Regions from separate parts of the Lactiplantibacillus paraplantarum genome, predicted to be linked through region 1. Evidence: predicted binding sites of a transcription regulator. Region 1 holds the regulator's gene; each other region holds the start of a gene.
What was found. The regulator LexA, encoded in region 1, represses DNA repair genes until DNA is damaged. The targets are predictions, from matches to a motif close to CNAACANNTGTTNG.
Positions count from the first base shown of each region.

Region 1 (8,377 bases):
ATTTCTGAAGAATTGGGCATTGCTAAACCAGACCCGTCGATTTTTACCACCTGGGCTCACCAGGTTGGCATTAAAGCCAACGAGGCCGTTTATGTCGGCGATAACGCCGCATTAGATATGACCAGCGCTAAACACGCCGGCTGGCAGACTTTTTGGTTCAATCACCGGCAAAATGAGCAGATGACGCCCAGTGTGATTCCGGATCAAATTATCCAGAGTCCAGCGGAATTAAACGAGCTACTACTAGCTTTAGTACAAGCTGCTAGTGCATCATAGTTGTATTACTCAAGACTTTGTATCATCAGTAATTAAAGCACTACTCAAAGAAGTCGCCCTAGCTGAACTCTAGGGCGACTTCTTTTGGTGATACCCTTCGCTACCATCCTAACCAGCGAATCCTAAGTCACAGTAATTTTGTTAGTTACGCAACTGTTGTTAGTGAAAATGAACCTGGTACGAATACAAAAAGGCGCTACTCATCTGAGTAGCGTCTTTTTTATCAATTATTGTCGAGATTAGTCAAACTTAACTTGCGTATCAGCTTTACCAGTTTCGATGAATTGCTTGTTGCTGTTCATTGAAACGTGCACCATGTTGTGAACGGCAGTTTCTGTGTAGAAGGCCGTATGTGGTGTAATCAAAACGTTGTCGCGGTTGAACAAGTTCATGAAGACCTTGTCATCAATCGTTTGACCTTCAAGATCCTTGTTAAAGATCTTAGTTTCGTATTCATACGTATCAAGAGCGGCACCGGCAACTTTGCCACTGTCTAAGGCTTTGATCAAGTCTTCTGAGTCGATGAGCGTCCCACGAGCAAAGTTCAAGATGTAGGCGCCATCTTTCATCTTACTGAAGGCATCCGCATTCAACATGTGGTAGTTATCCTTCAATGCAGGAACGTGTAACGTAATCACATCAGCTTGGGCGTATAATTCGTCCAAGGTGTCAACGTACATGCCTTCCTTTTCAAGTTCAGCATTCCGGTAAACATCGTAACCGATAACCTTAGCGCCGAAACCTTTGAAAATATCGATGGCAGCACGGCCAATCCGACCAGTACCAATAACACCAACAGTCATGGTGTTTAATTCCTTGGCAATATCTGGAGCCCAACGGAAGTCTTGCTTAGCTAACTTCTTGTTGAACAATGGCGTTTGGCGTAATAATTGCATCAATTGCGTTACTGATAATTCAGCAATCGCATTTGGTGAATATGCAGGCACGTTAGAAATGTTTAAGCCACGCGCTTTAACAGTAGGAACGTCCAAGTTATCAACACCAACGTTACGAAGAGAGATGTTCTTAACCCCTTCGTCGGCTAACTTGTTTAATACTTCAGCAGTATAGTCCTTTTGTTGGTATACATCGGCACCGTCGAAGCCCTTAGCTAAGTCAACGTTGTCTTCAGTAAGTAATTCTGGAACTAATTTAACTTCAACATCTGGGTTTTCTTTCATCCAAGTATCGAAGAATGGACGTTCGTCATCACGTACAGCATATGCAATAATTTTCATTACAAAAATTCCTCCTATATATTGATACAGTAAATATTATAACAGTAAATGCCAGAAATAGAATCATTAATTGTGAAAACTTCGCTAAATTTTTACATCGTGAGCTGACAAGTAATTTAGCTTGGCAGCTCTCGATTGGTGTTTAAAGGCGTATTCGGCCTTCAACGCACTTGATTTGTCATTGAAAGTTTCATGATAAATTAATTGCAAGGGGCGCCGTGATTTTACACGTGTGTACTTAGCACCTTTGCCAGCGTTATGTGTTGCTAACCGGCGTTGTAAGTTATCCGTAAAACCACCGTACAACGTCTGGTCAGCACATAACAATACATAAAAATAATATTTTTTCGTTGCGGCATCGACCGTAACAGTCTTATCAATCTTCGCCATAAAGTAGCGTGTGCACCTCTTCTCCATACTCACCATTATCTTGATATACCACAAGCGGCGGCATAATCCGAACGCCGTTGGCCTTGCCGTCTTTGATCATTTCAATCAACACCATATTGGCTTCTCGCCCAGCCTTAGGATGTACAAATCGAATGCGTTTGGGTGCCAACCGATTCCTAGCCATTGCGATGAATAGATCATCCAGCCGCTCGGGACGGTGAACGAAATAAGCCTTACCATTCATTTTTAGTAAATCACTACTCACAGCCAAAATTTGATCTAGATTGGCCGATAATTCATGACGCGCAATTGCCAGATGTGGATTGGGATTTTTAACACTTTGGGGCTGATCTTTAAAATATGGTGGATTACACAGGACCGTGTCCACCGAATCTTTCGGTAATTGTTGCGTGATTGCCAGTAAGTCTTCGTTTAGAACCGTCATCTGGTGTGTTAAATGGTTCAAGGTAACACTTCGTTGCGCCATGTCCGCCAACCGTGGTTGAATTTCCACGGCTGTAATGTGACCGCGAGTCTTGGCGCTGGCAAACAATCCCACGGCGCCGTTACCAGCACAGAGATCCACAATCTGACTGTTAATCCCCTTCGCAACTTGCGCAAAGTCCCCCAGTAAAACGGCATCCAGTGAAAATGCAAACACTTGAGAACTCTGAATAATTTGAATATCTTTACTATATAATTGATCAATACGCTCATCAGCGTGTAACGTGACGTCGGCCATACTCGGCCACCCCCTCCATTAAAATCATCGCAAAGCTATCATACAATTAACTTGCAGAATTTGCCAAATTTCGTCATACTGTGAGCAGTTAGTAAACGAAAGGAAGATCGTGATGTTTTATTCTTTTATGCGCGGACTAGTCCGACTGATCATCACCATAATTAACGGTCGGCCCCGCTATCAAGGACGTGCCAACCTTCCTGAGGGCGCCTACATCTTAGTTGGCCCACACCGAACATGGTTTGATCCTCTATACTATGCCTTAGCCGGTAGTCCAATGAAGTTTAGTTTTATGGCTAAGGAAGAATTATTTAAAAACCCTGTTTTGCGGTACATTCTCGTCCATGCCAATGCTTTTCCTGTCAACCGCCAACATCCTGGACCCTCCGCGATCAAGACCCCTGTCAAATTCTTGCGAAGCGGAAAACTCTCACTAATTATGTACCCTTCAGGAACGCGACACTCACAAGAACTCAAGGGTGGCGCGATAGTTATTGCCAAAATGGCTGGTGTGCCCCTCGTCCCAACTGTTTACCAAGGGCCATTGACCTTCAAACAGCTCTTCAGTCGACAACGCGTCACTGTCCGTTTCGGGGAACCCATCTACATTGATCGCAAACTTAAACTAGATGATGCCGGTCAGAAGCAAATTGAAACTAAAATGCTCAGTGCTTTTGACCAGCTGGATCACCAAATTGATCCAACGTTCAAATACATTGATCCCGCAACAACTAATTCTAAGCGCCAATAATACAATAAAAAAGTGTCGGTAATCGCGATTGCGAACCGGCACTTTTTTATTATCAATACTACTTACTATCGTTTTTAGAAGCAGCTTTCATTGAATTTAACATCTGGTGCAATTTCTTTTCGGATGGGCGTTGACCCATTTGCATCATCATGCTCCGAAGCATTTCTTCACTAATAGGTGGATTTTGCTTCAAATAGTTTTGCATATAATGCCGGGCACCAAAGAAGCCACCAGTTAACCCAACTAATACGCCGATAACGACGATTAAAATCCAAATTCCAGTAGACACAGTCATTCCCCTCCCTTATTACAGTCTTCATTAAACTAGTCTACACAAATTAATAATAAAAGAAAAGGAAAATTTGTCAGTTGACAAATTTTCCTGAAATCGGTTAATCATCCCGCAGGCCGCGATCACGTTGTACCTGGCGAACCTTTTCGGGCGTAACCTCTTTACCATCTTTATCATAAACTTGCAGCATCTCAACTTGTTGCCGGAACCCGGCCCGAAATTCCTGCAAGTATTTTTGCCGTAACTCTTGCCGTTCCGCTTCTTCCAACTCGGTGAGGCCCTCGGCTTTCGCCTTATGAGCTAACTCATTGATCCGAGCAAGCAATTCTTTTGAAATCAAAGTAGCAGCCCCTTTCATCAATGCAATATACACGAAAATAGACCGTAAATCAATTAATAGCGTTTGTCAACCGAACATTTGTTTGAAAGCTGTGAAACGCTATGCTACAATTGGTTTAACCAATAATGAAAATAATAAATGAGGTGCCAAGATGAGTAAAACATCGGAAAGCAAACAAATGGCCGTTCTTCGTTTTATTTATGAACGCGTCAATGAAAAAGGATATCCGCCAACTGTTCGTGAAATTGGGGAAGCCGTTGACTTATCTTCGACTTCGACCGTTCACGGCCATATTTCACGACTTGAAAAGAAGGGTTACATTCAAAAAGACCCTACCAAGCCCCGCGCCATTGAAGTAACGCCCGCTGGCTTCGAAGCCTTGGGAGTCGAAACCACCCCGCATCAAATTCCAGTCCTCGGAACCGTGACCGCTGGACAACCCATCTTAGCGGTTCAGGAAGCCACAGACTACTTCCCGATCCCTAAGGAATTAGAATCATTCGGTGGTGATTTATTCATGCTAACGATTCGAGGCGAAAGTATGATCAATATCGGCATCATGAATGGTGATCAAGTTATTGTCCGTCGTCAAAGCTCAGCTGACAACGGCGACATCATCATTGCGATGACCGATGAAAATGAAGCGACGTGCAAACGTTTCTTCAAAGAAGCCGATCATTACCGCCTCCAACCCGAGAATGATACGATGGCGCCAATTATTTTGAACAACGTCTCCGTCCTAGGTAAAGTTGTTGGTTTATACCGCGACATGCTTTTTCAATAAGTATTAATGATCAAAAAGATGACCTTAGCCGTCATCTTTTTTTATTACCACGGTTCTTACTCACTTATTTCCCGCGTAGCGCAATTTTATAAACATGCGTTATAAATACTTTTGCCCTTCACGTTGTGCAAGCCGTGACAAAGTTGTCGTTGCCAGAAATTCACGGCCCCATGCCGGATTAGTCTTACTGTAATCGCGCAACGCCCAACCAATCGCCTTTTGAATAAAGAAATCTTCATCGCATTGATTGCTTAAAATGGCCGTCCGTAAATACTGAACATTGGTTTGTTGCTGCCAACCTAACTGTAACGTAATCCCCACACGCCGGACCCATTTGTCAGTAGCGCGCAAGTACACTGGTCCTTCTTGCTCTAAGCAACCGTGCTTCAGAATGTACGTTGCGAGTACTTTACGCCACGCATCAACACTATCCCACCACGGCGTCACTGTAAGTTGCTGCTGACACCATTGATACTGAGCCGGTGTTAGTCGGCGCAGATTGGCCAGCGCAAGGTCAATTGCCACGTACTGATACTCGCGATAGGGTTGTTGATAATAAAAAGCTAGCCAGTGCTGTAACTGATGTGTCGTTAGTTGGTAGCTCGCCTGACGAATCGGTCGTAACAGTTCCCTGCGCTCCGGACTTTTAACCCCCAGAAACTGAAACTGGTCACGCATGTACTTAGCCATCGGTGCCTGATTTTCAAGATGACTGGGTAAAAAAAGTGGTGGTGTCGTCAACAAATTAGTCATTTTGTCCCCTCATTTTCAAAATATTTTAATTCGGTATCAAACAGCCAATAGTTCAATGGTATAATAATTATATTATTTCAAACATTGGGAGTTGGTTACATGTTGTTCCTAGCCATTATGGGCTTGATTGTTTTTCTATTAGCTTTATTTTCCGTGATTTATGCACGTCAAACCGGTGGTGGTTGGAAATTTCTAACGTTCATAACGGTCTTAAGCGCTGTGGTCACTATTTATGCTGTTATCAAACTACCGTATTGGCCTTACAACCAGTCACAGCACACTACCAGCAAAGCAGCATCAAGTGCTAAAACTAGTGCAAGTACTAGCAAATCAAAATCGACGAGCTTAAGTTCCTCACAGGTTATTTTCAACGAAGGTAGCGCTAAACAAGCTGCAGCAACTACTAAGTTAAACGAAGAAAACATTCTTAAACAGCTGCAAGCGAACTATCAGTCAATCGGGACGGTCGCATTTACGAAAGCAACCAAAACTTATACGATCACCCCAACCGGCAAAAAATACGTCAAATCTTTAAAAACAATCAAGTCATATCCGTCACAAAATCAAAAAGCCATCACGACAATTACTTCAAACTTCAAGTCCTTGTCTAAGTCACTTAAAAAGAATCTAGCGGCTGGTTACACCATTCAACTGCTACAGCCAGATACAACTGATAAAACCTTACTTAGTGTTAAAGATGGCCAAATCATCACTAATAATTTCAAATAACAAAAGCACTTGCCTAGCAATTTTGCTAATAGCAAGTGCTTTTTTATTAAGCCTCGCGATCCAGGTATTGACGTTGCTCAGCTTTTTGTCCGGTTAGCACAAAGCGGTGTGGATCATCCGCAACTGACACAACCTGATCTTCAGCTTGCCATTGCAGTTGTTGATTAAATAATGTCTCATATTCCGCGACACTGACTCGTCGACGACGGGCTAAACGTTGCGGTAAGCCAGCGTCCAAGCCCAATTGATAATCAGGCTGGAGTTCACCAGTATAAAACTCCCCCTCCGCACCAGAGCCATAACTGAATAGTCCTAATTGGTCGCCCGGCTGTAACTGCGGATCTGTTAATAATTGCGATAACAAGCTTAAATAGAGTGACCCAGTATACAAGTTGCCCACTTGCCGGTTCAACTGACGCGCATGCTCAAAATGAGCCAGCCAGCGTTTTTGCTGGTCATCATCGACTAGTGGCAAAGCGCTCCGAAGTGCCTTAAGACCCATTTTTGTATATGGCAAATGAAAAACTAACGCCGTCATCGCTTCTGGACGTGTGTGCGTTGTTTTCAAGTAATCTTTAAAAACATCTTGGAAATAGTCAATATAAATATTAGATGAATATTTACCGTCAACTAGGGCTTCTGTATGGTACAACGGGCGCCAGAAATCCATTACATCGGCACTAAGTAAACTAGTCGTGGTCCCCAGTGCCAACACCTGCGGATCAGCGCTAATTAGCATGGCGACCGCCCCGCCACCCTGAGTCGGTTCTCCCGGTGTGTTCAGCCCATAACGAGCCACATCACTACCAATAACTAGGGCCTTCTTATCTGGATGAATCCGAATATGATCCTGGGCCAGCTGAATACCAGCAGTCGCAGCATAACACGCTTCCTTCATTTCAATCGTACGAACGCGTCGATTCAATCCCAACAATTTAGCCACGTATATGGCACTCGCTTTCGAATTATCAATACCCGATTCAGTCCCTACAACTACTAAATCAATGGCGGCAATATCTTCAGCCGTTAGCATTGGTGCTGCGGCATTCGCCGCGAGCGTGACTGCATCCTGACTAGGTGGGATCACTGCCATCTTGGACTGACCGATACCAATCAAATATTTATCGGGCTCAGCCTGACGTGCTACCGCCAACTCAGCCATATCAACGTATAAATGCGACGTTGCAAAGTGCAACTTATCGATTCCAACTTTCAAGTGTTTTCCTCCAATTTGTTAATAACAATAACGGATTAATAGGCATTTCCCAGTGGTCCTAAGTAATGAAAATCTGGATCAGATCCAAGCCGATAGCAACTGAATGCACGGCTGAGTTCATTATGAAAAGTAACGACGATTGCAGGCGTTGCCCAAGTGGAGGCCGCCCAAAAGACAGTGTCATCAAACTCCCGCCTATCATTTGGATACCGGTGATAACCTTGAACGTTATCCCATATGGTGCCATGCGTATTTAACCAATCCTCTGCTAGCCCCGCTTCAACCTGCGTCATGACGTCTTGATTATCATCGATCAAACACGCTAGTTTTTTCCAATCCAATTGCCAATCATGTATGCGCGGGGTCGACCCGCGTGTTCCTAGCGGCGTATGTGTTAATACTATCGGTGTCAAATCGACAAAATCCACTTGAACCACCCCGTTCGTTAATCATCCTAAGATTTCTCAACTATTATATCATTTTGCCATAAAAATATTGTAAGCAATTGCTTGACCTGGGACGGGTTCCATAATCTATGCTGAATTCAAATAACGGTAGTTAAAGTAATTATTTAAGTAAGGAGTGCGTTAATATGTGGTTTTTACGTCATCATGATCAGACTAGAGTTCAAGCCCCAGTCGCAGGTATTTATCAGACCATCCCCACAGTCGCCAACCCACAACGAATGGGTTTACTTGCCATGCAGCCAACGGACGCTGTGATTAACGCCCCACTGGATGGTGACATCATTAGCTTGTCATCATCCAGGGTCTCCTTCAAAGCACTCAATGGCCAGCGCTTTGAACTTCGTATCGACACACCAGACTATCAAAACAGCTGTGATTGGCAAGTCCGGATTGGTGATT
Region 1 is NZ_CP032744.1:1,757,132-1,765,508, forward strand. It holds gene LP667_RS08430 (HAD family hydrolase) at 1-276, shown strand, start outside; gene LP667_RS08435 (D-2-hydroxyacid dehydrogenase) at 516-1,514, opposite strand; gene LP667_RS08440 (GIY-YIG nuclease family protein) at 1,599-1,904, opposite strand; gene LP667_RS08445 (tRNA1(Val) (adenine(37)-N6)-methyltransferase) at 1,891-2,646, opposite strand; gene LP667_RS08450 (lysophospholipid acyltransferase family protein) at 2,759-3,397, shown strand; gene LP667_RS08455 (YneF family protein) at 3,456-3,692, opposite strand; gene LP667_RS08460 (DUF896 domain-containing protein) at 3,790-4,047, opposite strand; gene lexA (transcriptional repressor LexA) at 4,181-4,813, shown strand; gene LP667_RS08470 (DNA alkylation repair protein) at 4,913-5,566, opposite strand; gene LP667_RS08475 (hypothetical protein) at 5,666-6,295, shown strand; gene LP667_RS08480 (hydroxymethylglutaryl-CoA synthase) at 6,342-7,511, opposite strand; gene LP667_RS08485 (hypothetical protein) at 7,547-7,939, opposite strand; gene LP667_RS08490 (hypothetical protein) at 8,104-8,377, shown strand, end outside.

Region 2 (8,377 bases), 270 kb from region 1:
GTGCAGCGGCGCGTTGTTCAATGCGCCGATCCATCCGCGCCTTATCACTGATCTTTTTACGAATACGGCGTTTATACCCCGGCTTGATCTTCTTCTTAGATTTCTTGACATAACCAATCAGGGTTGGATCGAGCTTCTCTTGCTTAGGGCCCCGTTTAGCACGACGATTACGGTCATATGAGTCCACAATTTCGCCATCCTGAATGGCCTTAGGCTTAAACTTAATGCCCATCGCTTCGACCGCACTGACCTTAGCTTCTTCGCCCGGACTATATAATGTAATGGCCGTACCAGCCATTCCATTACGACCTGTCCGGCCAACCCGATGAATAAAGAATTCCAAGTCATTTGGAATATCATCGTTGATAACGTGTGAGACGCCTTCAATATCAATGCCTCGGGCGGCTAGATCCGTTGCAACGACAAACTGATACTTCAACTGTTGTACATCACGCATCACCCGTTTTCGTTCACGTGGTTGGATATCACCATGAATCATAGCAACGGTTAGACCCTGTTGCCGCAAATAATGCGTTAATTCTTGAACGCGCTCCTTGGTGTTGGCAAAGATTAACACCAAGTAGGGCTCCCCAATCGTCAACAACCGATAAATGATACTATTCTTGTCATGACTTTTGGTTGAAATCAACCAATTGTCAATAGTGGGACTAATCACCGATGCGACCGGAATTTCTTCCATAACTGGATTATTCATATACTTACGTAAGAAAGGCGTTAATTTTTGTGGCATCGTTGCTGAGAACACCAACATCTGCAAATCAGCTGGCATCCGCCCAGCAATCTGATCAACCACGTTCAAGAAGCCTAAGTCGAGCGTCATATCAGCTTCATCAACTACTAGTTGGGTCGCCCGATGAACATCGAGTGCTTGTGAACGCATTAAATCAAGAATACGGCCAGGCGTCCCAATAATTAGTTGTGGCTGGTGGCGATTAAGCTTTTCAATTTGTTCCTGCTTATCAGTACCACCAACATATAACCCAATATGAATTGCTTTCGGGCTATGTTGAATTAATTGTTTAGCCGCCGTCTGAATCTGATAGGCTAATTCACGGCTCGGCGTTGTAATAACCGCTTGCACATAGCGCTCATCGGCATTCAGTTGATTGATCATGGGCAATAAGAAGGTATGCGTCTTCCCACTCCCCGTCGCCGACTGCCCAATCACACTCCGGCCAGCAGCAATTACCGGAATCAATTTTTCCTGCACTGCAGTCGGTTTGCGGAAATTGATGTCAGTTAGCGCCTGCATCAAAAACGGCTGCAATTTAAAATCTTCAAAACTTGCGGTCATAGTTAAACCTCTTTCTCATAATGGCTAGCGACTTGGTCGAGTTCTCGCACCACCGTTTCAATTTCTTGTTGGTCCTTCGCCTTGGCACCACTTGCTAAAGCGTGACCACCCCCGTCATGGTGCTTGGCCACGCCATTGATCGATGGCCCTTTCGAACGTAGCCGAATTCGAAAATCGCCTTCCTTTTGTTGGACAAAAATCGCCCAACACTTGACGGTATCGATTCTTCCCGGTAGTGGCACAACGCCAGCGGTACTAGCATCGCCAATTGCAAATGAATCCATGATGTCATTCGTCAGAATAACATAGGCGGCACCAGAATCAAGTTGGGTCAAATGTTCATAAACATAGGCCGAGAGTCGGGCAACTGGTAACGTGATCGTGTCTTCAATCCGGTTAACGGCTTCGGCATTGGCGCCAGCTTCCATTAGCGCGGCTGCGGCCCGCATGGTACTTGGCTTGGTAGCGGAATATAAGAAACGGCCCGTGTCACCAACAATTCCTGCGTACAATAGGCGGGCAGCGTCAGCCGTCAGTGTCAATTCTGATTCAAATGGCGCGAACCAGTTATAAATCATTTCACTCGTACTGGAGGCATCAACATCCACCCATTGTGGTTCCCCAAAAGCATCATCATTCGGATGATGATCGATCTTAACAATCGTCTTACCTTGTTGCCAAAACTCCCCATCAATTCTTGGCTGGTTAGCGGTATCGAGAATTAGTACTAAAGCATCTTGATAGTCTGCTTCTGTAACTTCATCCATTTGCCCTAACCAATCAAAACCATGGTACTGTTTACCGGGCGTCAATACTCGTTTGTCCGGAAAACTAGCTTTGATGATAGCTGCTAATCCTAACTGACTGCCAATGGCATCCGGATCAGGCCGTTGATGACGATGAATAATAATTGTTTTTGCTTGTTTGATTAAGTCAAAAATTGCTGTTTGGACGGTCATAAATGAACCTTCTTACTCTCATAATTTACTGATGGCGATTAAACTGTCACAGTACTCCAGTATACCGAAGAATCCCCGCCGCGCCAAATAAATTAATTGTCATTCGGATAAAGCGGCAGCGTTAAGTTCTCAAAAGCTAGTGGTGCCAGGCCTGTCAACGTAATGCCAAGCAACCGGATTCCAGTATCAAAGTGAGTATCAACGACCTCGTCAAAAATTTCTTCAGCATATTGATCAAACAAAGTCGCGTCATTCGGAATGAACTCACTAAAGGTGCTGCGCTTAGTAATCGTTACAAAATCACCATAACGTAACTTTAAGACTAGCGTTTTCCCATGACGTTGGTGCGCCTGCATACTAGTGGCGACTAACTTAGCAATGGCCTTCAGATGCGTGTTCACTTCCGCTGTCGATTGTAAAAACGGCCCGAATGTCCGCTCCTTACCAATCGATTTTCGTTCTCGTAAATATTCCACTGGCCGATCGTCGCTCCCCCGAACCCGCCGGTACAAAATGTAACCAAGCTTGCCAAATTGCTTGATTAAGTCTAATTCGGACTGTGCGTATAAGTCTTGACCGGTCATGATGCCTAAATCATGCATCCTTGGAACCGTCTTTTTACCGACGCCACGAAACTTTTCAATTGGTTCACGTAACAGAAATGATTCCGCATCCTGTGGCAGGACAATGGTCACGCCAGCTGGCTTCCGATAATCAGACGCCAATTTGGCAATAAATTTGTTATAAGAAATTCCAGTTGAACAAGTCAAATGCGTCTGATGCCATATCTCTTGTTGTAATTTATGGGCCAATTCGACGGCACTGTGAATATGCTTTTTATTAGCAGTCACGTCTAAATAGGCCTCATCAAAAGCAATCGGTTCGATCATATCCGTATATTCATGAAAAATACGATGAATCTGATCAGATATCTCACGATACAACGGAAAGTTAGGTGTCTTGAATACTGCCTTGGGACACAGCTCTAAGGCTTTAGCAGCCGGCATCGCTGAATGGACGCCAAATTGTCGTGCGACATAGTTGGCCGTCGTAACTACCCCCCGGCCACCGGTCTGTCGCGGATCATGAGCAATCACTAATGGCTGGGTCTTATACGCCGGATGTTCTCGTTCTTCGATCGACGCATAGAAGGCGTCCATATCCACGTGAATGATTTTACGCTTTGTGTTCACCCGAATGGGCGCTTCAATAATTGACTGAGCCATTAGCTATCCCTCCTATTCTTAGTAGGTTCATTATACACGAACGTACGTTCAAAAGCGCGTGTTTGGTCCAGAAAAATCCTAAAAAAATAAGCGATGACCAGCACTGATCAATCGCTTATCTTTAATTATTATTTAGCTTCAGAATCAGACTCATTGTCTGCTGCTGAACTTGCTGATTCAACTTCAGACGTTGCTGCTGATTCAGCCGCCGCACCTGATTCTGGTGCAACCGTCTTAGCTGCTGTATCTTCGGCTGGTGAAATCTTTGCCACTGCGTTTAAATCGAAAACTAAGAAAATACCGTCACAATCTAAGGTAACCGTCTTTTCAGTTTCATTAACTTCATCGACAACGCCGTGTAGCCGACCAATCGTTGTGACCTTGTCACCGCGTTTGATTTTGCTTAACATTTGTTGATGCTGTTGTTGTTGTTTCCGTTGTGGACGGATCATGAAGAAGTATAAGAAAGCAAACATGACCACGATGAACAGAATTGATGCCATTTGACCCATTTAATATCGCTCCTAATCTTAAGTAAAAGTTTGACTATCTTTAACTTTAACAAATTACAGTCTGAAATACCAGTATCACTAAAAGTTTTTCGGGTTTTTCTCGTTAAAACCGTACATTTCAAAGAAATTCTGCCGGAATTCCAGTAAATTGTCATCCATAATTGCCTGCCGTACTTGTTTCATCAAGTGTAATAAGAAGTACAAGTTATGATAACTCGTTAATCGCAACCCAAACGTTTCATCCGCCTTAATTAAATGACGAATATAGGCGCGTGTAAAGTTACGACAAGTATAGCAATCGCAATTATCATCTAGGGGTGTGAAGTCATGTGCATAGGCCGCATTCTTGACCACCAGTCGGCCGTGTGAGGTCATACAAGTCCCATTACGGGCAATTCGCGTGGGTAAAACACAGTCAAACATATCAACACCGCGAATCGCACCATCGATCAACGCATCCGCTGAACCAACCCCCATCAGATAGCGGGGCTTATTCTCTGGTAATAACGGCGTTGTAAAGTCCAAGACATGATTCATTTCAGCCTTAGATTCTCCAACTGACAAACCACCAATCGAGTAACCAGGAAAGTCCAAGCTAACTAAATCTTTTGCACTTTGTTCACGCAAATCTTTAAAACCAGCCCCCTGAACGATACCAAATAAGCCTTGGTAATCGGGATGTTGGTGAACTTTTAAGCCCCGTTCAGCCCAACGACTCGTTCTGGCAACCGACTTACTAACATAGTCGTAACTTTCAAAGAACGGTGGACATTCGTCTAAGCTCATCATAATATCCGGGCCAAGATCATTTTCGATTTGAATGGCCTTTTCGGGTGACAAAAACATCTTTGAACCGTTCAGATGGTTCTTAAAATGAACCCCTTCTTCGGTAATATCGCGGTTTTTAGCTAATGAGAAAACTTGAAAACCGCCTGAATCTGTCAAGATACCCTTTTTCCAATTCATAAACTGGTGTAAGCCACCAGCTTCCTTAACAATCTGTTCGCCGGGCCGTAACCAAAGATGGTACGTATTTGATAAGATAACACCCGCACCCATCGCATCCAATTCTTCAGGGGCCAGTGACTTAACACTGGCCTGTGTTCCTACGGGCATAAACATAGGTGTTGGGAAAGTTCCATGTGGCGTAATCAGTTCGCCAAGTCGAGCCCCAGTATGCTTTTCTTTCTTAATTAATCGGTATTTAATTGCCGGTTCCATATCCGTTCCTCCGTATCAAAATGTTGCTAAACACAAACAATGATAGCACGAAATCCAGTCGTGAACCAGTCACAACGCCACGAGTAACTTGTAAGGTGTTGCCAAACATCGCAAAATAGCCCTAATATCAAATAGTCGCCTCAAGAATCCATTAGACTTTCTTGAAGCGACTATTAATCAATATTAAAAATGCTAAAATGGGGCCCAAAATCAGCTATTAATCATTAACCTGCAAGCAACCATTACTGTTTAGATCAATCTAACCACTGATTTTCGATTAGCCCCAACAAGTTCCTATTTCAAGTTCAGCCTAATTAATGAATAAACATAGCATCCCCAAAACTGAAGAAGCGGTATTTTTCATCAATGGCGTGCTGGTAAGCCTTCAAAATCAAGTCACGCCCCGTAAAGGCTGCAACTAACATGACTAAGGTCGACTTTGGTAAGTGGAAGTTCGTAATGAATGCATCCACAACTTTCCATTGATAACCAGGTTTGATAAAGATATCCGTCCAACCAGAATCAGGTTTGATTTCACCATCAAATTTACTACCAATCGTTTCCAGCGTCCGAATTGACGTCGTTCCAGTCGCAATGATGCGCCCACCACTTTGCCGGACTTCATTTAACGTCTTGGCAGCATCTTCATCTAGCCGGTAAAACTCACTGTGCATCTTATGATCTTCAATATTATCTTCTTCAACTGGTCGGAAAGTCCCTAATCCGACATGCAGCGTCAAGTAAACTAACTTAATACCCTTGTCTTGAACCTTTTGTAAAAGTTCCTTTGTCCAATGAAGACCCGCCGTTGGTGCAGCGGCTGAGCCATTTTCTTTGGCATAGACCGTCTGATAACGATCAGGATCGTCGAGCTTTTCCTTGATATATGGTGGCAATGGTGTTTCACCGAGACGCTCCAAGATCTCCATAAAGATGCCATCATAGTGGAACTCGATCATTCGAATCCCGTCTTCTTTTTCAGCGGTCACAGTCGCTGTCAACTGACCATCACCAAACGAGATCACCGTACCGACCTTGGCACGCTTAGCCGGCTTCATTAACGTCTCCCACTCGTCACCTTCTGTGTTATGAAGTAATAAAACTTCCGCATGGCCACCAGTTTCAGGCTTAACACCATACAAGCGGGCTGGCATCACGCGTGAATTATTCATCACGACCGCGTCGCCTGGATTAAGTTGATCAATAATATCGTAAAAATGTTTGTCTTGCATTTCACCCGTTTGGCGATCTAATTCCAATAACCGTGAACTGTCCCGCTCTTTAATCGGTGTTTGAGCAATCAATTCGTGTGGTAAATCATAATCAAAATCTTCAAGTGTTAAACTCATATTGTGACCTCTTATCTTTATTTATTTTGGGGGTATGGAACCCCTAAATGTTGATAACCTTTAATTGTAACGACCCGACCACGTTGCGTCCGCTTTAAGAATCCGATTTGAAGTAAGTACGGTTCAACGACTTCCGCAATTGTATCCGTCTCTTCACCAATATTAGCAGCAATGGTTGCTAGCCCAACCGGACCACCATCGTAATATTCTAACATCGTCCGCAAAAGCTTATTGTCAGTCTCGTCTAGGCCCGCATCATCAACACGTAAATAGGTCAACGAGCGTGCCACGATTGCCTCGTCGATGGCGTCCTGGTCGGCAACTTCCGCAAAATCACGAATCCGCTTGAATAATCGGTTCGCAATTCGTGGCGTGCCACGTGAGCGCCGTGCAATTTCGTGGGCCCCCGACGGTTTGATGCTTGTTTGAAAAATATCTGCAGTCCGCTTAACGATATCTTCCAAATCCGCAACTTCATAATACGCCATGTGTTCGACAATCCCAAACCGATCTCGCAATGGCGCCGATAACATCCCAGCCCGTGTCGTTGCTCCGATTAAGGTAAACGGCGGCAATGGGAAATGCACGGGATGAGCTGTCGGCCCTTGTCCAACCACAATATCAACAAAAAAGTCTTCCATGGCTGAATATAGCATTTCTTCAACGATTTTTGGCAACCGGTGAATCTCATCAATAAATAAGATATCACCTGGTTCCAGTTCATTCAAGAGCGCCACTAAATCACCAGGCTTTTCAATTGCTGGACCGCTAGTCGTCCGGATATTGACCTGCATCTCGTTCGCAATCACCATCGCTAACGTTGTCTTTCCTAATCCCGGCGGACCATACAGCAACACGTGATCTAAAGATTCTTCACGCTTGCGGGCCGCTTCAATATACACGCCTAATTCATGTTTGACCCGTGCTTGGCCAATGTATTGGGCTAACGTTTGCGGACGTAGCGATTTTTCTAATGAAGCTTCTTCGTCATCAGCTTTATCCCCAGATAATAACTTGTCATCATCCATTCGCTACTCCTCCCATCTACTTCTTCATCAATAATCGTAAGCCTTCGCTTAATAGCGTATTAGTATCAGCAGCTTGCGCTTGACTAAACGTTTCCAGCTTCTTGGTCACTTTCTTCACATCAGCCTTCGAATACCCAAGGGCCTCTAAAGCGGCCAATGCATCCGCTAACGCTCCGTCAACAGCTGGAGCATTCACATCCAACGCCGTTTGACCCGTAACATCAACGTTCAGATCATTTAATTTGCCTTTCAAATCTAAAACAATTTGTTGGGCCGTCTTCTTGCCCACCCCTGGAAAACTCGTCAGGTAAGTGGCATTTTCTTGATTAATGGCTTGAATCAAGCCAGCATGGTCGTTGTTCGCCAAAATTGCCAGTGCCGATTTCGGACCAATCCCCGAAACACCGAGCAGCTTTTCAAACAATGCCTTCTCGTCAGCATCAAAAAAGCCAAATAGGCTCATACCATTGTCACTAACGGCTTGGTGGATATACATCTTAACTGCAGTTTGTCCCACCTGATAGCGGTACGGATTAGCCGTTAGCACTTTGTAGCCAATGCCATTGACCTCAATCACCACAAAACCGGGGGTTACATCGGTCACTTGACCGAGAAAATATTCGTACACCGGAAAAACTCCTTTAAATAAAACGTATGTTTGCTTGCTAAATTGTACCACATTTTTATAGCGGCTTAACACTGGTGCATCGATAAAAACCAAATTTTAATATTGGCCTAGTCCCCCTCAGTTGATTTGATAGCGCTAA
Region 2 is NZ_CP032744.1:2,026,954-2,035,330, forward strand. It holds gene LP667_RS10055 (DEAD/DEAH box helicase) at 1-1,315, opposite strand, end outside; gene LP667_RS10060 (DHH family phosphoesterase) at 1,318-2,274, opposite strand; gene dinB (DNA polymerase IV) at 2,367-3,500, opposite strand; gene yajC (preprotein translocase subunit YajC) at 3,629-4,012, opposite strand; gene tgt (tRNA guanosine(34) transglycosylase Tgt) at 4,091-5,233, opposite strand; gene queA (tRNA preQ1(34) S-adenosylmethionine ribosyltransferase-isomerase QueA) at 5,548-6,582, opposite strand; gene ruvB (Holliday junction branch migration DNA helicase RuvB) at 6,600-7,610, opposite strand; gene ruvA (Holliday junction branch migration protein RuvA) at 7,627-8,238, opposite strand.
Region 2: a site for LexA is predicted at 3,538-3,551, ahead of dinB (DNA polymerase IV). Genes of this name have one in related genera too.

Region 3 (8,377 bases), 180 kb from region 1:
TGTGGATTATTTTTCAGTTCGCGTAAAACCTGTACCCCACGACGGGCCCGACTTGTTATTGGGAGATCGGCCACTTTCATTTTTTTAAACGAACCACGCTGCGTAATCATTGCAATCACATCATCATTAGCCGCAATGGCTGCCCGCACAATCGCATCATCGCGCAGATCCATGGACTTGACGCCGACCGCTTTCGCACCAATTGTTGGGATCTCGCTCAAATCATAGCGCAGGCCATAACCATGTTGCGTGATCAAAATCAAGGTTCCTGTTGGCGCGGCTGGTAAGTATTTGACCGTCACAACGCTTGCGTTATCTGACTTCATTTTTATAAACTGGCTAGCCCGGGTCTTATAAGTTCGGCCCGGCGTGTAATCAGCAAAGGCGGTTTGTTTGATATAACCGTCACTAGTTGCCACTAAGAATTTCCCGGTAGCTTTAAGATTCTCAAAAGAATAGACCCACGTGATGCGCTCGTTGTCGGCCAACCCGATCGTCTGAGAAATGTGTTCGCCGGTATCTTTCCACTTGGCGTCAGCAATTTCATAAATCGGTCGGTAGATTAGATGGCCCATGTTGGTGAACATCATTAAATGATCTAAAGTACTGTTCTTAGCTAGATAGATTGGATAATCTTCATCTTTAAGCCCATTATCATCAGGCTCAGATGCCGAGTAAGAGCGTAAACTAGTTCGCTTGATATAGCCATCATGGCTGATCATGACGATGACGTCTTCTTGTGGAATCACGACCTCGGTCTTAACCTTTAGTTCTTGAATCTCGTTTTGAATCTCAGTCAAACGGTTAGTTGGATAAGCTTTTTGAACAGCTTTCAATTCGCGCCGTAAAACTTTATCGAGTTCTTTAGGTTCCGCCAAAATCAGTTGATAAGCTTCGATGGACTTGGCTAGTTCAGCGGCTTCTTTTTCTAACTGAGTCACATCGGTGTTGGTTAACCGGTATAGTTGCATCGTCACGATGGCTTCAGCCTGAATTTCAGTAAAATCAAATTGACTAACTAAATTCTGCTTGGCATCTTTCTTATCCTTACTACCACGGATCGTCTTGATCACTTGGTCGAGAATGGACATCGCCTTGATTAAGCCTTGAACGATGTGCTGGCGATCCGCAGCCTTTTGTAAGTTAAACTGGGTCCGACGGGTTACAACGTCTCTTTGATGTTCCAAATAGGCCGCTAGAATTGTCTTGAGGCCAACATGTTCAGGTCGCTGATGATAAATAGCCACCATGTTGAAGTTATAAGTAATCTGTAGATCGGTATTTTTGAGTAAGTATGTCAGAATACCTTCTGCATTGACGTCACGCTTTAATTCAATCACCACCGATAGTCCTTGGCGGTCACTTTCATCACGAACTTCGGCGATTCCTTCGATCTTCTTCAGAATGCGAATTTCATCAATTTTTTTCACCAATTGCGCCTTGTTAACTTCATAAGGGATCTCTGAAACTTCAATCTGTGATTTATTCCCCTTAAGTGGCACGATCTTGGTTCGTGAACGTACCACGATACGCCCACGGCCAGTCTCATAGGCTTGTTTGATGCCTGCTAATCCTTGAATGATCCCCCCAGTTGGGAAATCGGGCCCCTTGACAAAGTCCATCAAGTCTTCAAGTGTTGCCTTAGGATGATTCATCAGGAATAAAATCGCGTCGATAACTTCACTCAAGTTATGCGGCGGAATTTCCGTTGCGTAACCGGCCGAAATCCCCGTTGCCCCGTTAACTAATAAGTTAGGGAAGCGGGCCGGTAAAACAGTGGGTTCATACTCCGTGTCATCAAAATTTAGGACCATATCGACAGTCTTTTTATCAATGTCTTGAAGCATTTCACCAGCAATTTTACTCAAACGTGCCTCGGTATACCGCATGGCAGCAGCCGGATCACCGTCCATGGAGCCATTGTTCCCGTGCATTTCAATTAACGGTTCTCGCAGTTTCCAGTCCTGACTAAGCCGCACCATTGCTTCATAAATCGAAGAGTCACCATGGGGATGAAAATTACCCATGACGTTTCCGACTGACTTAGCGGACTTACGGAAAGCTTTGTCAAAGGTGTTCCCGTCCTGATTCATCGCGTATAGGATTCGCCGTTGTACTGGCTTCAAGCCATCACGGATATCTGGCAAGGCGCGTTCTTGAATAATATATTTAGAATAACGGCCGAAGCGGTCGCCCATGACGTCTTCAAGAGTTAGTTCTTGAATTTTTGGTTGTTCAGTTGCCATTTTACGACCCCCTCTATTGTTTTAGCTGTTGGGCCAATTCTTCATCGGCCTGTTCATGTGCGGATGAGACGGCCTCGTTATCTAACAATGATCCATCTTCATCTAAATTAAAGTGGACGTTACTTTCGATCCATTTCCGACGAGGTTCAACTTTGTCACCCATTAGCGTTGTGACTCGTTTTTCCGCTAGCGCCGCGTCATCGATGCGAACTCGGACTAAAGTCCGTTTTTCAGGATCCATGGTTGTTTCCCATAGCTGTTCCGCGTTCATTTCACCGAGTCCCTTGTAACGTTGGAGTGCGTAGCCTTTACCAAATGACTTGGTCTTGAGCGTTAATTCCTCATCGGTCCAAGCATATTCCGTCCGCAATTGCTTGTTTTGCTTCTTTTGCAACCGATATAACGGTGGCAGAGCGATGTAAATTTTGCCAGCATCTATCATGGGGCGCATATATTTGTAGAAGAACGTGAGTAACAGAATCTGAATATGGGCACCATCGGTATCGGCATCGGTCATAATAATGACTTTATCGTAATTACTTGCTTTAAGGTCAAATTCGGGGCCAACGCCAGCACCAATTGTGTAAATCATGGTGTTGATCTCTTCATTTTTGACAATATCAGCTAATTTGGCTTTCTCAGTATTCAATACCTTACCACGTAATGGCAAGATAGCTTGGAATTTTCGATCACGTCCTTGTTTAGCTGAACCACCGGCCGAATCCCCTTCGACTAAGAACAATTCATTCTTCTTAGCGTTTTTAGACTGCGCTGGCGTTAATTTCCCAGAAAGTAGCCGTTCTTGCTTGTGCCGCCGCTTACCATTTCGACTTTCATCACGGGCTTTGCGAGCAGCTTCACGGGCCTGCCGAGCTTTCGTTGATTTGCGAATCAACATTTGCGCAAATTCGCCATTTTCCATCAAGAAGAATTGAAGTTGTTCACTCACGATGTTATCAACGATCGTCCGGGCTTCGGGTGTCCCGAGCTTTTCCTTAGTTTGACCTTCAAATTGTAAGAGATTTTCCGGTACCCGTAATGAAATAACAGCGGATAGCCCTTCACGGACATCGGAGCCTTCCAAATTTTTATCCTTGTCCTTCAATAGGCCAACTTTGCGGGCATATTCATTGAACGCCTTCGTCCAGGCACTGCGGAACCCGACCTCGTGCGTCCCACCATCGGGCGTCCGCACGTTATTGACGAATGACAACAAATTTTCCGAATAGCCATCGTTGTATTGCGCAGCGACTTCAACTTCGACGCTTTCCTTAGTGCCATCAAAGAACATAATATCCCCAAGGGTGTCCTTATCTTCGTTGAGGTAACTGACAAACGCCTTGATACCATCTTCGTAATGGAAGACCAATTCCTGCTGCTGATTTTCCCGTTCATCAGTCAGCGTAATTTTGACACCTTTCAGCAAGAATGCGGATTCACGCAACCGTTCGGCCAACGTTTGAAAATTATAAACCGTCGTTGTAAAAATACTAGCGTCCGGCTTAAAAGTCATCGTCGTTCCAGTTGGCTTATTAGTCTTCCCTTTCTTTTCGAGAGTACCAACGGGATGACCACCATCTTTGAAGTGTTCAACGTAGCGGTAACCATCACGGATGATCGTTACCGTTAATTCGGACGACAACGCATTAACGACGCTCGCACCGACCCCATGCAACCCACCAGAAGTCTTATAACCACCCTGGCCGAACTTACCACCAGCATGTAAGACTGTTAGGATAACTTCAGGTGTTGGAATGCCAGATGCATGCATTCCAACCGGCATTCCACGACCATGATCGACAACGGTGATACTGTTATCAGCGTGAATAATCACGTTAATTTCTTTACCATAGCCAGCTAAGGCTTCATCAACGGCATTATCAACAATTTCATAAACTAAGTGATGGAGTCCGCGGCCGTCCGTAGAACCGATATACATTCCGGGACGTTTCCGAACGGCTTCTAATCCTTCAAGTACTTGGATTGAAGAATCATCATATTTTGGGCTTTTCTTGGCCATTCTCACAACTCCTTTGATATTTATAAATCTGCCTCATCAAGTAATACTTTAAGGTAACCGTAATAAAATAGTCCTAAAAGCCTCGACCTGTCAAGACGTAATCGTATTGAAAACTTCATTATCACGTATGCTCATTATCTGTTAGCATACACGTTACTGATCCAAAAAGCAAACATACGTTCGCAATAAACGATACAACTAAAAAATTAAAGCCACCTACTAGCTTACCTCATGTTGATTCTAAGCGCCAGTTCAATGAATAAACTTATTAGTGGTCACGACTAGTTCTTAAAACGCGTGACTAATTTGCTAGTTAGCGCTTTAAAGACCTTTACCGTCAGCTTTTAGCCATATAAAAATTATCAAAAAATCATTTTAATTTCATAATTTGACACGCAAACATCATTTTTTAAACCAATTAATTCCCACAATCTTAAAAAGAATGCTAAAATATTGATTGATTCTATTGCAGGAGGAACCAACTTTGAAAATAATAATTATGCTGATCATCGCCTATTTAATTGGCGCGATTCCTTCGGGTGTCATTATTGGCAAGTTTTTCTTTCACACTGATATTCGTCAAGCAGGCAGTGGTAACATCGGCACCACCAACACGTATCGGGTTCTGGGTCCGACCGCTGGGACAATTGTCATGGTGATGGATATTCTAAAGGGCACCATCGCAGCACTGCAACCGACCTTGCTGTTTCATATGAATAACCGGTATACCTTATTGATCGGACTAGCAGCCATTTTAGGACATACTTTCTCAATTTATATCGGCTTCAAAGGTGGCAAGGCCGTTGCCACCAGTGCCGGGATTTTACTGGCTTATAATTGGGAATTTTTCTTGATTGCGAGTGCCATCATGCTACTGTTAGTTTACACGACCAGTATGGTTAGTGTTGCTAGTATGACGGCCTTCCCAATCGTCACGTTGATTGCGATTTTTTACTATCAAGATTGGCTGCTATCACTCGTGGCCTTTGCATTGACCCTCTTCATCTTCTATCGGCACCGCAGTAACATTGCACGTATCAAAAATGGGACCGAATCATTGGTGCACTTCGGACTCGGTTGGCGACGTCAGCAACGGGCCAATCGCAAATAATCGCGTGACTTTCAAGACCACTTCATTATTGAGTGGTCTTTTAGTTAGGAACTGGTAAGCTTAGTTGCTGGTTTTTGGTTTTGCTATTTTAGTTAAAGTAACATGATACAATATACTTCTGTTTATCTTCCTGATCACACCAAAAAACCGGTCAAGCCTGTCGACCGGTTTTGCTAAATCATCGTAATTTTAGTTAGAAAAAGCTAATCGCATATTTGGCATCAAACGTCTGGTTCGCTGCAAGCCGATTAATGCCCATCTTATGACTTAATTGGCCATCACTATCAACGTTATCCGCAATGCCCCACCATGGCTCTAAGCACACGAATGGCGCTTCTGCGGGGTATGGAGACCACATGCCGACATATGGTGCGTCTTCGATTGTCATGGCCACCCCATGATCATCCCGATCAGTATCCAACATCAATGTCGTTTCATGATGATCCAGCGCTAAAATCAAGGCATCATCTTTAAACAAGTCTCGACTGAGCGCCAACGGTTTCGTTAAGTCAAAATCATCCGCATTAGCCGCATCATTTAACGGTGCTTGTAACGGAATATGTGAATAAACCTTCCGTGGCGCCACCGTAATTTTATAATCAGCTAAAGTTGCGGTTGAATCAGCAAGTGGCACGTTAAAGGCCGGGTGCCCCCCAACTGCAAACAGTAATTCTTGATTAGCTGGATTATGCACATTGTAGTTAACGGTTAATTCATGATCCGTCAGCGTATAAATCAAGCGTAAGCGAAACGCATACGGATACATGTCCCGCGTTGCGCTACTATCAGTCAGTTCAAGCGTTGCTTGCGTTGCCGTTTGCTTCACGACCGTAAAATCGTTATCACGGGCAAAACCGTGCTGTCCCATATGATAAGCCTGACCAGCAACGGTATATTGATCATTCTTCAATCGACCAACGATTGGAAATAACACGGGTGCGTGCCGACCCCAAAAAGTTTTGTCGGCCTGCCACATGTACTCGATACCGTCATTAGACTTGACACTACTTAGTTCAGCCCCGGCTTCGTTAATTAAAACGGTCAGGTACTCATTCTTTAATTCTACTGTCATCCGCGTAAACGTCCCCCTTATAATTATAAAATATAGCGGCTAAGATCCTTATCCTGCGCAATGTTCCCGATGCGGTCATTAACGTAGCTTTCCGTAATCGTGACTTCGCCCATTTCCATGTCTGGTCCTTCATATAGCAATTCTTCCAGGAGCTTTTCCAAAATGGTGTGCAACCGGCGCGCACCAATATTTTGGGTCTCGTGGTTAACTTTATAAGCAATCGTCGCAATCGCTTCGATGGCTTCGATCGTAAACGTTACTTTAATATTGTCAGTCCCAATCAAAGCAATATATTGCTTGATCAAGGCGTTTTTCGGTTCCGTTAAAATTTTAACAAAGTCGTCTTGACTTAGATCATCTAATTCAACGCGAATTGGAAAACGGCCTTGTAATTCAGCAATCAAATCACTCGGTTTACTTTCTGCAAAGGCTCCGGAAGCAATAAACAGAATATGATCCGTATTGATGGGCCCGTATTTTGTTGAAATTTGTGACCCTTCAACAATTGGTAAAATATCCCGTTGAACCCCTTCGCGTGAAACTTCACCAGAACCTTGTTGACCACCCTTAGTGATCTTATCAATTTCATCAATAAAAATGATCCCAGTATTTTCAGCACGAACAATCGCATCGTGATAAATGTCAGCATTGTTGACTAATTTTTCAGATTCTTCGCGGACTAAGATTTCCCGTGCTTCCGCAACTGGCATCGTCCGTTGAATCCGCTTCTTCGGCATTAAGGCCCCTAGGCTATCACCAAGATCAATCCCCATTTGGCCGAGCATATTATTATTGCCAGCAGCTGCCTGTTGTGGATCATCCATTTCGATCGTGACCTCTGAATTTTCTAAGCGGCCAGTTTTCAACTGATCTGCAACCGATAACCGTTGATTACGGACGGCATCCGTCACTTCTTCGTTATTTGCATCATCAACGTTGGGGGTCTGACCATTTTGCATCTGACTAAACATATTCATCATATTTTGGAATTCGTTGCCATTGCTTTTAGCTTGCTTCTTTTGGGCGGGCACTAATAACTTGACCAACCGTTTATCAGCAGCTTGGACCGCTTTAGCTCTTACACCGGAATAAGCCTGCTGTTTTTCCATTTCGATGGCCACGTCCACCAAGTCCCGCACCATTGATTCAACATCGCGACCAACATAGCCAACTTCCGTAAACTTAGTTGCTTCAACTTTCACAAATGGGGCGTGCACGATCTTGGCTAATCGACGCGCAATTTCCGTCTTTCCGACCCCGGTTGGTCCGATCATCAGCATATTTTTCGGGGTAATCTCTTCCTGCATTTCAGCCGACAGTTCCATCCGCCGATAGCGATTACGTAACGCGATGGCCACCGCTTTTTTGGCTTGGTTTTGGCCAATGACATAATTATCAAGTGCGGCCACAATTTGTTTCGGTGTCTTATTGATTTCTTCCATGCGAGTTTCCTCCTACATTACAAAGTTTCTGAGATGACGTTATGGTTAGTAAAAATATCAATGTCGCCAGCGATATTGATGGCCGCTTCAGCGACTTCCTTAGCACTCATGTCCTTAGCATGCAACTGCATGGCGCGCGCCGCAGCCAAGGCAAAGTTACCCCCAGAACCAATAGCTAAGACGTCGTTATCTGGGGTAATTACTTCACCACTCCCAGAAACAAGTAACATCTCATCTTTGTTCATCACGATCAACAATGCTTCTAGTTTTTGTAACGCTTGGTCACTGCGCCATTCTTGGGCTAATTCAACGGCCGCCCGCTGTAAGTTGCCAGAAAATTCGTTGAGTTTCTTTTCAAAACGATCTTCAAGGTTGAACGCATCCGCGACGCTCCCGGCAAACCCCACGACGACTTGATCATTATAAATGCGCCGAACTTTATGGGCGGTGCCCTTCATTACGACTTTTTCACCCATCGTGACTTGG
Region 3 is NZ_CP032744.1:1,574,490-1,582,866, forward strand. It holds gene parC (DNA topoisomerase IV subunit A) at 1-2,246, opposite strand, end outside; gene parE (DNA topoisomerase IV subunit B) at 2,260-4,266, opposite strand; gene plsY (glycerol-3-phosphate 1-O-acyltransferase PlsY) at 4,751-5,377, shown strand; gene LP667_RS07620 (aldose 1-epimerase family protein) at 5,571-6,449, opposite strand; gene hslU (ATP-dependent protease ATPase subunit HslU) at 6,473-7,891, opposite strand; gene hslV (HslVU peptidase proteolytic subunit) at 7,909-8,377, opposite strand, start outside.
Region 3: a site for LexA is predicted at 4,436-4,449, ahead of parE (DNA topoisomerase IV subunit B). Genes of this name have one in related genera too.

Region 4 (8,377 bases), 430 kb from region 1:
AAACCTTCATCGCCGCTCTGTCGATTGCACTCTCGCTCAGCGAGGTCGTTCAATCTTCGGCTAATGGCGTCCAAATCGACGCACTGTTTGTCGACGAAGGTTTTGGCTCCCTGGATGATGAAACTTTGGAAAAAGCGATGCAGGCACTCGAAACAATTGGTGAAAACCGAATGGTCGGCGTTATCAGTCACATTGAATCAATGAAACGAACAATTGGCCAACAAGTTCTCATCAAAAAGATGGGGGATGGCCGTAGTACCGTGCGGTTGATCAGTAAATAGCTGCCGAAAACAACTGCAATACATGACTAACAAGTTTCAAAAAACAGCGACACAAAAACGGCGGCCGTCATCCAGCATAATTGCTGAATGACGGCCGCCGTTTTTGTGAACCATCCCAATTAACCAGACCGGATTAAAAGAAAATGCCCAGAATCAGTCCAAGTAATTGCATGCCTTGAAACATCATCAAATTTTGTGGCGCCGTATTAAAGGTGGTTTCTTTCACCTGCACCGCGTTAAAGGCCCGAATATTCTTCAAAATTTTTGGTAAAACGAGCAACACTACCAATTGATAAATCGGTAGTATTTGTAAGACAACACTCACCAGCACTGGTAAATAGCCTAACAGCGCTAGCGTATCATAGACCCGTAGTGACCAACGATGACCAATATAGTACGGCACCGTATAGCGCTCGTTGCGAATATCCTGTTTTAAATCTGAAATATTGTCAGCTAACATAATATTTGCAACCAAGAAAATCCCTGGTAGCCCCACCAAAATCATAACCAATATGTTCTCTAAGTTCCCCACAATCGCAAACTGCGGCCAAGCAAACTTGAAGCCCGCCAGTACGGGAGTTGCGACGTTCATATAAACACTCAGAAAGAAAACGCCAAATCCTTCGACACATCCCGATAGTAGTTCACCCAACGGAAAGCGCGAAAACGGCACCGGGCCATAGGTATAGAAGATGGCCACACCAATCGCTGCAGCGCCCATGAACAGTAACAATAAGTTTGTTCTGACGACTAGCACTAATCCTAAAATAATTGCAGTTGCTAACATCGCTAGCATCAAATTCAATGATCGTCGTGGTGACAGGTGCTCACGGCCAACAATGTTATAAGTATCCCGATAATGTAAATCCTTAGCCAAGTAGTAATCCTGCACATTATTAAACCCCGTCACAAATAATGCAATCGCTACTTGCGCAACTAAGTAAATTAACGAATTGATCCAATTAAACGCATGAAAATAATAGATTGAAAATAAAACACCAATAAAATACGGCACCACACTAGCTGCCTTGGCATTTAGCCGAATGAATTCCAAAAAAATTTTGAACGTCATTGGCCGATAAGTTGGTTCGTTCGTCAACAACTTCGCCCCCTGATTAAATTAACTACTCTTCCACTATACCAAAAAAGGTTACTTGTGAAAATGGTTTCATGATGAACATACCAACAAATATAGGTCAACTTAGACCTATTTCGAGTCGGATCAATCTGAATCAGGATTAAACTCAACCTGTTTGTGCGCCATCCATTCGTCGTTTAATCAGCATCTTACTGTGCCTTATCGAACTAGTCGATGTTCAATATTGATTCAAGCCTCCCTCAAAATCACGATATGATCCCATAGGCCGCGTCTTTAAAATTCATTACAGCGCAATTATCCAAACTGAAAACGCACATTCAAGTTACATCAACTTGAATGTGCGTCTTAAAATTCATCAATGATTCGATTGCCTAGTGATCGTGCTCATGATCATCCAAGGGCGCTTCATCTTCATCACGAGTAGCTGGTCGGATTCCAGCTGGCAGTTCCGACTTAGCAATCTTTTCAACATCATTCGTTTCAGCCTCGGCCTTAGCCAATAGCTTTGAATCACGTAAAATTGGCAACTGGAACCGGAAGATCGAGCCTTGGCCCACTACCGATTCAACACTAATATGGCCATGATAACCTTCAACTAACCGTTGGGCGATCGATAGCCCTAATCCATTACCGCCCTTGTCACGACTACGCGCTTTATCAACCCGATAGAAGCGATTGAAAACCCGGTCGAGATTATCCTTAGAAATGCCTTCACCGAAGTCTTGGACGGCGACTTCGATATAGCGATAATCCGTGGATAATGACAAATGGATTTCTTTGCGTCGAGTCGAATACTTGACCGCATTATCCAATAAAATAATCAGGATTTGTTCAAGGTGATTTCGATAAATCTGGGCATAAACCGGCTTTTTAACGTCATCGTCAAATGTAAAATTAAAGTCTGGATGAATCATTTTGAAGTCGTTAAAAGCTTGCGTCACTAATTTCTGAACATCCGACGTCTCATGGCTGAAGTTAATCTCTAATTGTTCAGCTCGTGATAAGTCTAACATTTCTTGAACTAGGCTCTGCATCCGCTTAGTCTCTGATAAACTAGCCGCTAGTGATTCCGATAACACTTGCGGATCATCCTTACCCCACCGATTCAACAACTCCATGTGTCCCTGAATAATGGCCACCGGGGTCCGTAATTCATGGGAGACGTCCTCAACGAATTGTTGCTGTTGATTGATGTAGCGTTGCATCTGATCCAACATATCGTTGAATACCACTGCCAAATCCGACAATTCATCATTGCGTTTAAGATCGGGCACCCGCGAATCCGTTTGAGGATCATCATTGACCGCATTAATCGTCTGCTTGATTTTCCGCATTGGCCGTAATAGAAACGCTGCCAGAAAATAGCCCAATAGTGTGGCACCAAAGATTGTAATCATCGTCATGACAACAAAAATCCAAATTAAGTTCTGTGTCGTGGAGTGATATTCTGCCAAGTTATTCGTAACTTGGGCATATCCAATCAACCGGTGATTACTAGCTGCGTAGATGGGCGCCCGCCCCACTAATTCAGCCTCACTGCCACGACCAACAATGGCCACTTGTCGCGATTGGCTTTTCGAAAATTCATGAGCGTCTTTACGTGAAAGATACAAGGTATTCCCACGTGGGTCATACACCGTCACTGCTAAGTTCGTTCGCGAAAGGGCGGTCAAATCTGAATCTGAAAAGATTTTACTCTGGAGAACCCCGTGCTTCCGCTCACTCATGGTATTGGCCGGTTCTACACTCGCTTCCGGTTGCAACTTAGCCGCCACCGATTTGATCGTTAATCCCTTGGACTCCGTTCGCAAAGACTGTTGCACCGTTGTAACTGCACTAGCCACGTTCCGTTGTTCTTGGCGCAATAAGAGGTTCGTGAAGCTCTTATAGACCAATAATGAAAAACAAATAAAAATGAGCGCGGACCCGATTGCGGTCCCAAGCGCCCATTTCCATTTTAATGACCAACGGCGCCGTGGTTTGGGCGTCACTTGATTAGTATTGATGTCAGTCATTAAGAACGAATCACGTATCCAGTCCCACGAACAGTTTGGATGTAACTCTTTTCGCCTGGTCGGTCAATTTTATTCCGCAAGTAACGGATATAAACGTCGACAACATTCGTTTCAACTTCTGACTCATAACCCCAAACCTTGTTTAACAAGACATCCCGTGCTAAGACTACGTTAATATTTTCCATTAAAGTTAATAACAGTTCATATTCACGCTTCGTCAAGTTGATGACTTCGTCGCCGCGTTTAACGACTAAGTTTTCCTTTTCAATCGTCAAATCTTTATAAGTGACGGTCGTTTGTTTAGTGCTTTGTTGTTCACTTTCCAAATCGATTCGCCGCAATAGTGCTCGTAAGCGTGCCAGTAATTCTTCAATAGCAAATGGCTTAACAATGTAATCATCTGCCCCATGATCCAGGCCGGAAACTCGATCAATCACAGAGTCACGGGCCGTCATCATGATAATTGGCGTGTTCTTAACTTCACGTACCCGCCGACATACTTCCAAACCATTTAGTTCTGGTAACATTAGGTCTAATAGGATGGCATCAAAATCTTCAGCTAACGCTGCGTCTAACCCCTTGCGGCCGTTATATTCGACTTGAATATCATAGCCTTCGTGTTTTAATTCTAATTCAACGAAGCGTGCGAGGTTTTTTTCATCCTCAATAATTAATATTCGACTCATTTACTTTTAGTCACTCCTAATATTCAACTTATCTAAAAACCGTACAGATTAGTGCTTGAGCCCCACTAATCTGCCTTAAGCTAGTACAACATGTTATTTTAACATGAAAACGCTGAATTTCCTACACCTCAACCAGTGTCTGTTCCTCACCCAAATCTAATTTTAGTGAATTCTCATCAAATTGCAATCTTTAAGCCTCGCCATCGGTCGGTTTTGTTTGTGGATGTTGGTGGTGCCACTGTCGAATGGTAGCTAAGCGCTGTTGCCAGGCTTTCTCTTGTCCCTGGCTAGTTGGTTCATAGTAACGATGCTGACTTAACTCCGGTGGCATCGTTGTCATGGTAGTTAATTTATCAGCCGTATCGTGTGCATATTGGTAATCAGAACCATAACCTAAATCTTTCATTAATTTTGTCGGTGCATTACGAATTTGTAACGGTACCGGTAAATTTCCCGTTGCTTTGATATCTGACTGAGCTGCCGATTTGGCTGCGTATAGTGCATTTGATTTCGGGGCCAGTGCTAGATAAGTCACGGCTTCCGTCAAATTCACATCACATTCGGGCATCCCAATCAGTTGACAGGCTTGAAATACTGCCACCGTCAATGGCAAGGCCTGCCGATCAGCCAAACCAATATCTTCACTGGCAAAACGAATCAAGCGTCGTGCAATATACAAGGGATCTTCGCCGCCAGCAAGCATCCGCATCAACCAATAAATCGCCGCGTCCACGTCACTATTACGCATCGACTTGTGTAGTGCAGAAATAATATTATAATGCTCCTCGCCATGCTTATCATAGCGCAACGACTTTGTATTGATCAACTGCGATAGACCTGCTGTGGTGACCGTGACATGGGAGCCATCTCGATCACCATTTAAGACCGCCATTTCCAAAGTATTGAGTGCCATGCGAGCATCGCCATTGGCAAATTCTGCAATTAGTCGTAACGTATCTGGTTGCAACGTAATCTCCAGATTGGGAAACCCATTCGGATTATGCAACGCCCCTTGCAAGACTGCTTCCAGATCACCAGCCGTCAATGCCTTTAGTACCAGTACCTTGCATCGCGACAATAACGCCGCGTTAATCTCAAATGACGGATTTTCCGTGGTCGCTCCGATCAAGGTAATACTCCCACGTTCAACATAGGGCAAAAATGCATCTTGCTGGGCCTTATTGAATCGATGGATTTCGTCAATAAAAACAATCGTCTTCTCGCCAAAATCACGATTGGCCTCCGCTTCATCCATAATTTGGCGAATCTCTTTGATACCACTAGTAACCGCGCTGAAAGTAATAAAGTGTGATTGCGTCTGTTGCGCAATAATTTCGGCTAGCGTCGTCTTGCCGACACCCGGCGGTCCCCAGAAGATCAAAGATGGCAACTGGTCTTCAGCAATTAATTGTCGCAATAATTTACCCGGACCAAGTAGGTGATCCTGACCTTTAAAGCCCGCTAGCGTCACTGGTCGGACTCGGTACGCCAACGGACTACTAGCCTTATCCGGACTAAATAATGATTCTTGTCGCATAGCAACCCCCACTTTCGCGTTAGTTCATTACCTTTAATTTTAACGCAAACGTACGTTCTAATCCACTTAAACCACCGCGAATCACTGGTAATCCCAACTTCAACACAAAAAAACTGTGACTAATGACGATCATCGTCATCAGTCACAGTTTATTCAGTTCAAAGTTATTTTATTGTTCTTCATACCAACTGTAATGGAACAAGCCTTCACGGTCAGTCCGTTCATACGTATGAGCACCAAAGTAATCGCGTTGTGCTTGTAATAAGTTAGCAGGTAAAACTTCGGCCCGATATGAGTCGTAGTATGACAATGCGGCACTAAATGAAGGCACTGGCACACCCGCTTGGATGGCTAAGCTAAGCACTTCACGTGTTGATTGTTGGTACTTAGCGGCGATATCAGTGAAGTAGTCGTCCATCAATAAGTTATTTAAGTCTGGTTTCTTGTCAAAAGCATCCGTGATGTTTTGTAAGAATTGTGCCCGGATAATGCAGCCGGCACGCCAGATTTGAGCAAGTTCCCCAAACTTCAAGTCCCAACCGTAATGTTCGGAAGCAAAGCGGAGTTGTTCAAAGCCTTGAGCGTAACTCATGATTTTGCTGAAGTAGAGCGCTTGCCGAATCTTTTCAACCAATTCTTCTTTGGCTGGTAATTTAACATCAGCAGTTGGACCAGCTAACTGCTTAGAAGCAGCGACCCGTTCGTTCTTCATCATCGAGATGTAACGTGCATAAACGGCTTCCGTGATAACTGATTGTGGCACTTGAACGTTCAACGCATCTTCAGAGCTCCACTTACCAGTCCCTTTGTTGTTCCCACGGTCCAAGATCATGTCAACAATCGGCTTAGTCTTATCAGCGCCTAAATCATCCTTACGTGACAAAATGTCAGCGGTAATTTCAATCAAGTAGCTGCTTAATTCACCCTTGTTCCAGTCAGTGAAAATGTCAGCCATTTCGTCAACGGATAAACCCGCCACGTTACGCATAATATTGTATGATTCATCGATTAACTCTTCATCACCATATTCGATCCCATTGTGAACCATCTTAACATAGTGACCAGCACCGTTAGGGCCGATGTAAGTGACACAAGGTGCCCCGTCTTGAGGCGCTTTTGCGGAAATCTTTTCTAAGATTGGGGCAACTAAATCGTAAGCTTCCTTTTGACCACCAGGCATCAATGAAGGCCCTTGTAAGGCACCTAATTCACCACCGGAAACGCCCATGCCGATAAAGTTGATACCGGATTTATCTAAGCGAGCGTTACGGGCCATCGTGTCATTAAAGTTGGTGTTCCCACCATCAATTAAGACATCACCCTTATCCAATAATGGTAATAATTCATCAATCACGGCATCAGTTGGTTTTCCAGCCTTAACCATCATGATAATCCGACGTGGCGTTTCAAGTGACGCTACGAAGTCTTCAATCTTATAGCTTGGTACTAATTGTTTATCAGCGTGGTCCTTAACGACCTTTTCAGTTTTGGCACCGGTCCGATTAAAAATCGCAACCTTGTAGCCGCGGCTTTCGATGTTCAACGCCAGGTTTTTACCCATGACGGCCATCCCAATGACACCAATTTGTGGTTTTTCATTACTCATTAGTTTATTGCCTCCCAAATTTTATTACGCAACTATCGTACCAAAAAAAATGCAGTTAATAAAGTAAATGATCGCAATTAATAAAATTAATTTCATAACATTCAATCAAGAAAGAAATTAATTTTCACAGCAGCATCTAAAAGGCCACTTTCCTTTCAAATCATGACCCCTGACAATCCTTAACAAGCCATGCTACGCTAGTGTTAATGTGGTCTAGCTAATCGCCTTCATCGTTTAATGACGTGGGGTGTGATTATTGTATTCATCTGTGCTAGCGCTACGGCCATACTTTGAGCAATATTCATGTCGCTATACCTAGCAATTAGCCCGCCAATTCAGGCTAAGATCTGCAAGGAGGCACCAACCATGCGCAACAATACACCACCTAACTGGCATCAAATTGAACACCCCGTAGTTATCTCGCTCAAAACGGCCCGTCACCATCTTTGGGGCAACGTGGCCGTTTACTTAGGCCTATTTATCATTGAGCTCCTAGGTGCCCACTGGGGCCACTCACAAGCCTTACGAGCGGATGCTTTCAATAATCTGTCAGGAATTTTTTCGACTGGCTTACTCATGACCGGATTGTTTATCGCTAGTCGAACTCACGATAACGATCTGTTTGGCGCCCCTATCGCTCTCAAAGAGCAGTACCAATTAGGGCCCCGAATTCAGCAATCCCGCTTTCGTTTTGAGACCATTTTCACTTTACTTGCCGGCACCATTATGGCGGCCATTGGGCTCGAAATCATTATTAAAGGTATGATAACGTTTGCCACCCATACACCATTGAAAAACCCAGGAACCGTAGCTGGTCTAGCCGCGAGTTTCTCCTTTATTGCGTTAACAATTTTGTGGGCCTTCAATCATTACTGGAGCCGTAAATTTAATAATGCCGCCCTGACCGCTGCCAGTCGTGATACCTTTACGGATGCTCTGACCAGTCTAACAACGATTCTCACGATCCTAATAACCGTTAGCTTCCATCTTCACTGATTTGATAACGTTATCAGCATTGGCTTAGGATTATACATTCTCAACACTGGTGCCAAAATTTTTCGCGAAAGCAGTCTGAACCTAGTTGATTATTTCGACCCCTACCTTGAAAATCGTTATCAACACCGAATTGCTAGTTTAAGTGTCGTCCGTAAAG
Region 4 is NZ_CP032744.1:1,328,612-1,336,988, reverse strand. It holds gene LP667_RS06410 (AAA family ATPase) at 1-281, shown strand, start outside; gene LP667_RS06405 (UbiA family prenyltransferase) at 415-1,383, opposite strand; gene LP667_RS06400 (HAMP domain-containing sensor histidine kinase) at 1,752-3,395, opposite strand; gene LP667_RS06395 (response regulator transcription factor) at 3,395-4,081, opposite strand; gene LP667_RS06390 (replication-associated recombination protein A) at 4,272-5,618, opposite strand; gene gndA (NADP-dependent phosphogluconate dehydrogenase) at 5,788-7,224, opposite strand; gene LP667_RS17015 (cation diffusion facilitator family transporter) at 7,591-8,220, shown strand.
Region 4: a site for LexA is predicted at 5,664-5,677, ahead of LP667_RS06390 (replication-associated recombination protein A). Genes of this name have one in related genera too.